DNA from 2 places in the Paenibacillus pedocola genome. Region 2 is predicted to be linked to the other one. Evidence: predicted binding sites of a transcription regulator. Region 2 holds the regulator's gene; the other holds the start of a gene.
The links. Region 2 encodes CtsR, which represses protease genes until heat stress. Its sites were predicted from a motif close to ATGGTCAATAAAGGTCAAACA; they were not measured.

Region 1: the regulator CtsR is predicted to act here: its motif matches at 1,368-1,388, upstream of clpP (ATP-dependent Clp endopeptidase proteolytic subunit ClpP).

Annotation. Positions count from the first base shown of each region.
Region 1 covers NZ_CP134223.1:174,961-178,462, reverse strand. The annotation lists gene QU597_RS00895 (sugar-binding transcriptional regulator) at 1-875, opposite strand, end outside; tRNA gene QU597_RS00890 (tRNA-Arg) at 1,207-1,281, shown strand; gene clpP (ATP-dependent Clp endopeptidase proteolytic subunit ClpP) at 1,474-2,070, shown strand; gene QU597_RS00880 (GDSL-type esterase/lipase family protein) at 2,171-2,812, opposite strand; gene QU597_RS00875 (hypothetical protein) at 3,050-3,502, shown strand, end outside.
Region 2 covers NZ_CP134223.1:5,833,897-5,837,398, forward strand. The annotation lists gene clpC (ATP-dependent protease ATP-binding subunit ClpC) at 1-21, opposite strand, end outside; gene mcsB (protein-arginine kinase McsB) at 58-1,122, opposite strand; gene mcsA (protein-arginine kinase activator protein McsA) at 1,151-1,675, opposite strand; gene QU597_RS26030 (CtsR family transcriptional regulator) at 1,704-2,165, opposite strand; gene QU597_RS26035 (GNAT family N-acetyltransferase) at 2,572-3,502, opposite strand, start outside.

The DNA of each region.
Region 1 (3,502 bases), 810 kb from region 2:
AGCCCCATCGTAAGCATGGTATGGACCACCTGGCCAGCTTCGTTAAAATAATAGCCGAACGATTCGGCAACCGCGCCTTCTGCCTGGATTTCTGAGACTGTCGTCTCATCCAGCTTGCGGCGGCGGGTCATTTCAATGGCATCGCCGATTCCATGAACAATAATACGCGATCTGCGGATGATTTGCACGATCTCCCCAATGTTCGAGTCATGCCCCAGAGACTGGTAAGCATCCTCACTGAGCAGATCCGGCACATGCAGCAGACGGTAATTCGCCCCGATCCGCTTAGCCATTGTTGAAGCAATCGTATTCGCCTGAATTTCCATGCTCTCTCCAAGTCCTCCGCGTGCAGGGACAACCCATGCATTCTTATAGGAAAGGGATAAGGGCAAGGTCAGCTGATCGGCCATCTCAGCCAAAGTGGAGCCGCCTGTTACGGCAATGGTATCGTCGCTGCGCAGCACTCCGAGAAATGCCTTCGCGCCTGCACGCCCCAGCTCACGCTTCGTGAACGGCGATGTCTCGCAATCACCGGGCACAATTATTACTTTATTAAGACCATACGTTGAGCGAATCTTCTCTTCCAGATCATCCAGGCCAAACAGACTCTTGGCGATCGGCTCCAGCAGGTCAAGCGTTCTGCGACCGGCATCGCTAATGCGCATGCCGACACTCTCGATCTCAATGAGCCCTTGCGATTTCAGAAGATCCGTCTCGGCACGCAGCACACGCTCGGTCATATCCAGCGAGGCAGCCAGCGTTCTGCGCCCAATAATATCGGACAGCATGATCTGATGTAGAATCGTGTAACGTCTCTTAAGGGTTTCCATGAGATCCGGCAGAAGCTGCTTTTGGATTTCCAATAAATTGCGCATGCTTTCACTCCTGCAACTTCGTCTTTCTCTATTCCCTTGTTCGTGGTCTCAAAACGTCCCGGGTTAACTTTTTAAGTCCCACTCATATTCTAACCAAATATTACGCGGAGTGCAAGTCATCCGAGAGTATAATTCTCAACCTCTGTTTATCTTATACATCTAACAAGGCATGGAAAGACCCGAAGGCAGGGCTGAAGGCACAGAAATGCCCGGTCTAGGCCTGTTTCTGGTAGGGCTATACTTTGTCCCTGTATGCCGGCAAAGATATTTTCTGAACAGTGACGCTGATCCATTGCATTTGTACAATAAATGTATTATAATAATTTCTGTTGCGCCCGTGGTCCAATGGATATGACGTAGGCCTCCGAAGCCTGAGATCCAAGTTCGATTCTTGGCGGGCGCGCCATTATTTACTTTTTTGTACATAATTTAGCAGTCGTCATACTGTTAATTAACCAAAGAGCCACTTGATGGCTCTTTTTTTTGAAACTAAGTTTGACTTTCTTTGACTTTTTGTTTGAATTTGTTTATCATGTGGTTAATACGGTAACAGTAAAAATGAACACATCCGAATAGCCAATTCAAGGAGGTTTTCCACGTGAGTTATATCCCTATGGTAGTAGAACAGAGCAATCGCGGCGAGCGCGCTTATGACATCTATTCCCGCCTGCTGAAGGACCGCATCATTTTCCTTGGAACAGAGGTCAATGACGTGGTTGCCAATTCCATCATCGCACAAATGCTATTCCTGGCTGCTGAAGATCCGGATAAGGATATTCACCTGTATGTGAACAGCCCCGGCGGTTCCATCACAGCAGGCATGGCTATATTTGATACAATGCAGTACATTAAACCGGATGTTTCCACTATCTGCGTGGGCATGGCCGCTTCCATGGGAGCTTTCCTGCTGAACGCCGGTGCCAAGGGCAAACGTTTTGCACTGCCAAACAGCGAAATTATGATTCACCAGCCTCTGGGCGGTGCTCAAGGCCAGGCTACGGATATCGAAATCCGTGCCCGCCGCATCCTCAAGCTGCGCGACAAGCTGAACCGCATCCTATCCGAACGTACCGGCCAGCCGCTGGAACGGATCGAGAAGGATACGGACCGCGATTACTTCATGACTGCTGCTGAAGCAGCTGAATATGGTATTGTCGATAAAGTTATCGAGAAGACATTGCCTACAGGCGTATAACAGAAGCAACAGCCAAAAGGCTGCCGGGACCCAAAGCGGTCCCGGCAGCCTTTTTTTGTGCGGTTCTATCGATTGATGCCTATGGATTAAGGAAATCTATTTAATACCCCAAACGGCCATACCCCAGGCCATCCAATTTGTCTGCAATAACCCGGTAGCCTCGCCCATTCGGATGAATATGGTCAATAAACAGCAGGCCGCGCTCGTTGCCGGCAAACTCACTATAGATGGAGGCAAATCCGCAGACCCGGCTGCTGTAGCCTGAAGTATACCGGTTGAATTGCCGGACCCAGTCCGTAGCTTCATCGACTTGCGGATAAGGATTGTAGAGTCCGACAATGCGGATGATATAGGGCCTCGGCATACCTGCCTTGAGCTGTGATAACGTGCCCATGATGTCGCTGATGTTCCGTTTGCAATTGCGCAGCGCTTTCTGGAGCAGTGGTGACAGATCACCAGGGCGGGTGCCTGCCGCCTTAGCGGCCTTGATCAGATCATTGCCACCGATTGATATCGTAATCAGATCAGCATCGCTGACCGCCAGCCGGAAGTTGTAATCCGCTTTAAGACGCTGCTCCAGCCCGTCTGTTGTCAGCCCATTTACGCCTAAATTGGTTAAGCGGATGGGCGTACGCAGGCGCGCCTCCGCCATTCTGCGGTAAACCGGAACAAATCCGTTACCGGGCAGCGCTCCGAACCCCGTCGTCAGGGAATCACCAATAGCGGTGTACTGATAGCTCATCCAATCTCCCTCCCATCCATTAAGCTGCTTTCTTTGTTTAGCTTATGAATGGAGCGGGCACCGGGGAACGGCGGGTACCCATAACCCGCATTGGCGGAGCTTCTGATACCGGTCATATTCAGAATCATCTAAAGTTTATATGGTAAGTACTTTAGGATTCGTATTTATACAGCTGCGGATTAATGAAATAATGATCCGGTAAAGGGAAGTTTTATATTCTCAGGACTGGGGGATTCTATGAAAAGATTCCTGCTCTTCATCTTAAGCGGACTTATCCTGCTGATGGTCTCAGGGTGCAGCGGAAAGGATCGCTCTGCTGCTGCAGATGATCAAAAAACAGCTGCAGATTTCGTGAGATCAATGGGATGCCATATCATTACTAACGAGGGGGAGACCTCAAGGTATACTTTAGACAGAGAGATGCTTAGGGAATACTACAATATGCAACTATGGGGAGTTCAAAAGGAAGAACCCGAATCCTATCTTGGAAAAGAGATCGTCACGTATGGATTCATTGTAAGCGGTCATCCGCTTGAGAAGAAATATGCTTCCATTTACAAGGAAAACAACTATGACACCTCTGTAATGGTTATGCTTGTGGACGGCAAGGTGATCGGGGGCGGTTCAACTCCTAAGAGCAAAAATAAGCTTCTGGTATTGGCGGGGGGATATTATGCACTAAATGGGGAT
Region 2 (3,502 bases):
CGTAAATCTTCCAAACATCATATCTCATGCACCTCCACGGATAATAAATATCTATAATTAATGTTGTGATCCCAGTGTCTCCCGGAGCAGCTTCGCCCGGTACATATCGCGTTCGGTGGCCGAAAGCTCGTCTCCGAACATTTTTTGCAGAAAACCAGGCTGTGTCTTGACGTTCAGCTCATTCAGCACTGAAATCGACGGCCCTTCCAGAATGCCAAGATCCACTCCAAGACGTAAATCTGAGAGCCGCTGCGCCGACTCCTTAAGCTCCATCACAGCGGCATAAGCCATGATCCCATACGAGCGTTTAATCCGGTCGGTAATCCGCAGTGCCGAATCTGTTAGCAGGCGTTCCCGGGCGTTTCGTTCATGCTCAATAATCTGGGTAACCACACTGTGAAGATTCTCAATGATTTCATTTTCCGTCTGACCCAGTGTAATCTGATTGGAAATCTGAAAGATGTTCCCTACTGCTTCGCTGCCCTCACCATAAATTCCTCTTACGGTCAGCCCCACCTGGTTCACTGCGGATAAAATCCGGTTAATCTGATGGGTCATCACGAGGGCCGGTAAATGAAGCATAACTGAAGCCCTGAGGCCGGTGCCTACATTGGTTGGACAACTGGTTAAATACCCTCTTCTATCATCAAAAGCGTAATTAACGGAAGCCTCAAAAATATCATCAATCGCCGTTGCCCTGTTCCAAGCCTCTTTCACCTGCAGGCCCGGGAATAAACACTGGATGCGGAGATGATCTTCCTCATTGATCATAATGCTGACCGACTCATCCTCGTTCAGGATAACTGCTCCGCCCCGGGAATCATTGGCCAGGTTAGGACTGATCAGATGCTTCTCCACCAGTACTTTTTTGTCCAGCTCAGTAAGCTCATCCAGCCTTAGCAGTTCAAAGGTGCCAAAACTTTCTGTTGCCTCCCCCTGAAATACAGGGGCGAGCTGTTCCAATGCTTCCTCCGCCTGTTCGGCTGAAGCCAGCAGTGGAAAAGGCAGGTGCTCCAGATTGCGGGCGATACGCATACGGCTGCTGATTACAATCTCAGAATGGCTGCCGCCGCAGCGCATCCAGTCACTAAGTGCTTGTTCGGTAAACCGGAGACTTGACATGTCGTATCCCCCCTATATATGAAAGACTTTACTCTTGTGCCATTTCTTTTTCAAGTTTGCGTATTCTGTCCCTCAGCTCGGCTGCGGTTTCGAACTCTTCATGCATGATGCTTTCCTGCAGCTCGTGCTTCAACTCATCGATTTGCCGTTTACACATAATCTGTGCACCGGCCCGCTTCGGCAGCTTACCTACATGCGCGGTACTGCCATGAACCCTCCTAAAGAGCGGGTCCAGCGTGCTGTCAAAATATTTATAACATGAGCTGCAGCCGAAACGTCCAAGCTTGCTGAACTGGGAATACGTCATACCGCAATTCTCGCAATGCAAACCTTGGACATTCTTAGTCGCTGCTGACTTCTCCTTGCCGGCCCCTTCAAGATCAAGCAGGCCGGACAACAGGCTGTGTATCGAGAAACCTCCCGCCGTTCCGGGAATCAGTTCCCCCTTCTCACGTGCACAGCTTTCACAAATATGAAATTCCGTCTTCTCTCCACTCACAATTTTAGTGAAATGTAGGGTTGCCGGTTTGACGCCGCATTCCTGGCAAAGCATAAGCGGAGTCCCTCCCTTATGATGACAATTATTTGCCCAACAAAGAGATTAGCATGGCCTTCATAATCTTGGCACGAATCTCATCCCGGTACGGCAGATGAACCGTCAGGCATTCCCGGGAAACAGCGGCGCGCATGAGGCACGCTTCACGCTTGCTTAGAAAGCGGGCTTCCTCAAGCTGATAAATCAGCCCTTCGGCGGAATTCTGATCAATATCATTTCCTATTGTAGATTTGAGATGAGCATACAGCGCCACATTCTGGGGCAGCTCAAAACGCTGAATCCGGATATAACCTCCGCCGCCGCGCTTACTCTCCACCACATAGCCCTTTTCCAAAGTAAAGCGTGTACTGATGACATAATTGATCTGTGACGGCACGCATGAGAATTGGTCCGCCAGATCATTGCGCTGGATTTCCACCGTACCTTCGGGACTTTCATGCAAAATATTCTTCAGATATTGTTCGATAATATCAGAGATATTACGCATCACTCATCCTCCAGTGTTTAATGCTGTATTGTACGTCCTGCTGTGAATCCGTCCGGAGTGATCTCTAATGAACTTAACCCAAGAGCGAAAGCACGAATCCATGCTGACCGGCTGCAAAAGAATACCAACTGCGTGCAATCATGCACCCGACAATTAAGCAGTTCAACCATCGACTCCGGTAACTTCAACTAATAAAGCTTAAAATAAAGCTTCCGCGGGTTCGTTGACTTTGACTTTCTTTGACTTTTTTCATATTATAACATATTTTCACTGAATTCCAAGTGGTTACTCTTATTTTTTACTTTTTACCGCCATTGTATTCGGACATCCCCTGGTACATCCAGTATTTTTATATGTAAAATAAAGCTCTACCCGCTTAGAAGCATAAGGTAGAGCTTGGCAGCAATCAGAAAAAGTCGAACAAAGCTGTCTTCGCCTGCGGTGTTATCTCCTCCAGCCACTTCACGGCTTCCGCACTTCCGGATATCCTTCCGTACCGGGCCAGCTCTTGGGGACGCTTATATCCCATTAACAGCACCGTCAGTGTGCCAATACTGCAGCTCAGGTCAGCTTGCATGTCTGTTGAGTCTGAACGAGTAAGCGAACCAGCCCCCTGATGGTTCACTGTCCACTCCCATACCCCCTCGTTCCATGGGGCCTGCTCATCTTGAATATATACGGTGTGCTTCACCGTTTCTGTTAACTTATTGAAAGAAAATGCTTCCACAAAAGCCTGGGCATTTACGATCCGCGCCATGAAATAAGGATAATTCTCCTGCGGAATTCGAGGATCCGGCAGCAAAAACGGCAGGATATCATCGGATGGCACCAGCTTCAGCTCCGCACCGGTGACCATTGAATCGTGGTTAGCAAGAAAAGTCCATAATCCCCGGCGCGCCTTCTCATTCAAAAAGACAAACTCATCGATAACCAATTGATTATTCTCCAGCTTATACAGCACATACCCTTCCGCTTCACCCTGCTCTGAAAAAAACACACCGTGATGCGTATCCTTATCCAGCACATTATTCTGCCACCATTCCTTGGTTCGCAGCAACGTGCCGCTGTATTGGGCAGCGAACTGATTATACAACTGGTCCAATACTTCCAGATTTGCGCTATCCCGCCGGACGCTGCCCTCGATGTCCGTTTTTAACGGGAATTTAGCCACGGGAATCGTGTATTTCTTATACTCACAGTAAATCTCCCAACCGAACTTACGGTAAAAGGGAATCAGAAACGGATGCAACATCGATAACGTCTGCCCGTTCTCATTCATTACTTGCAGAATATGCTTCAAAAGCTTAGCAACATAGCCTTGTCTGCGATTCTCCGGC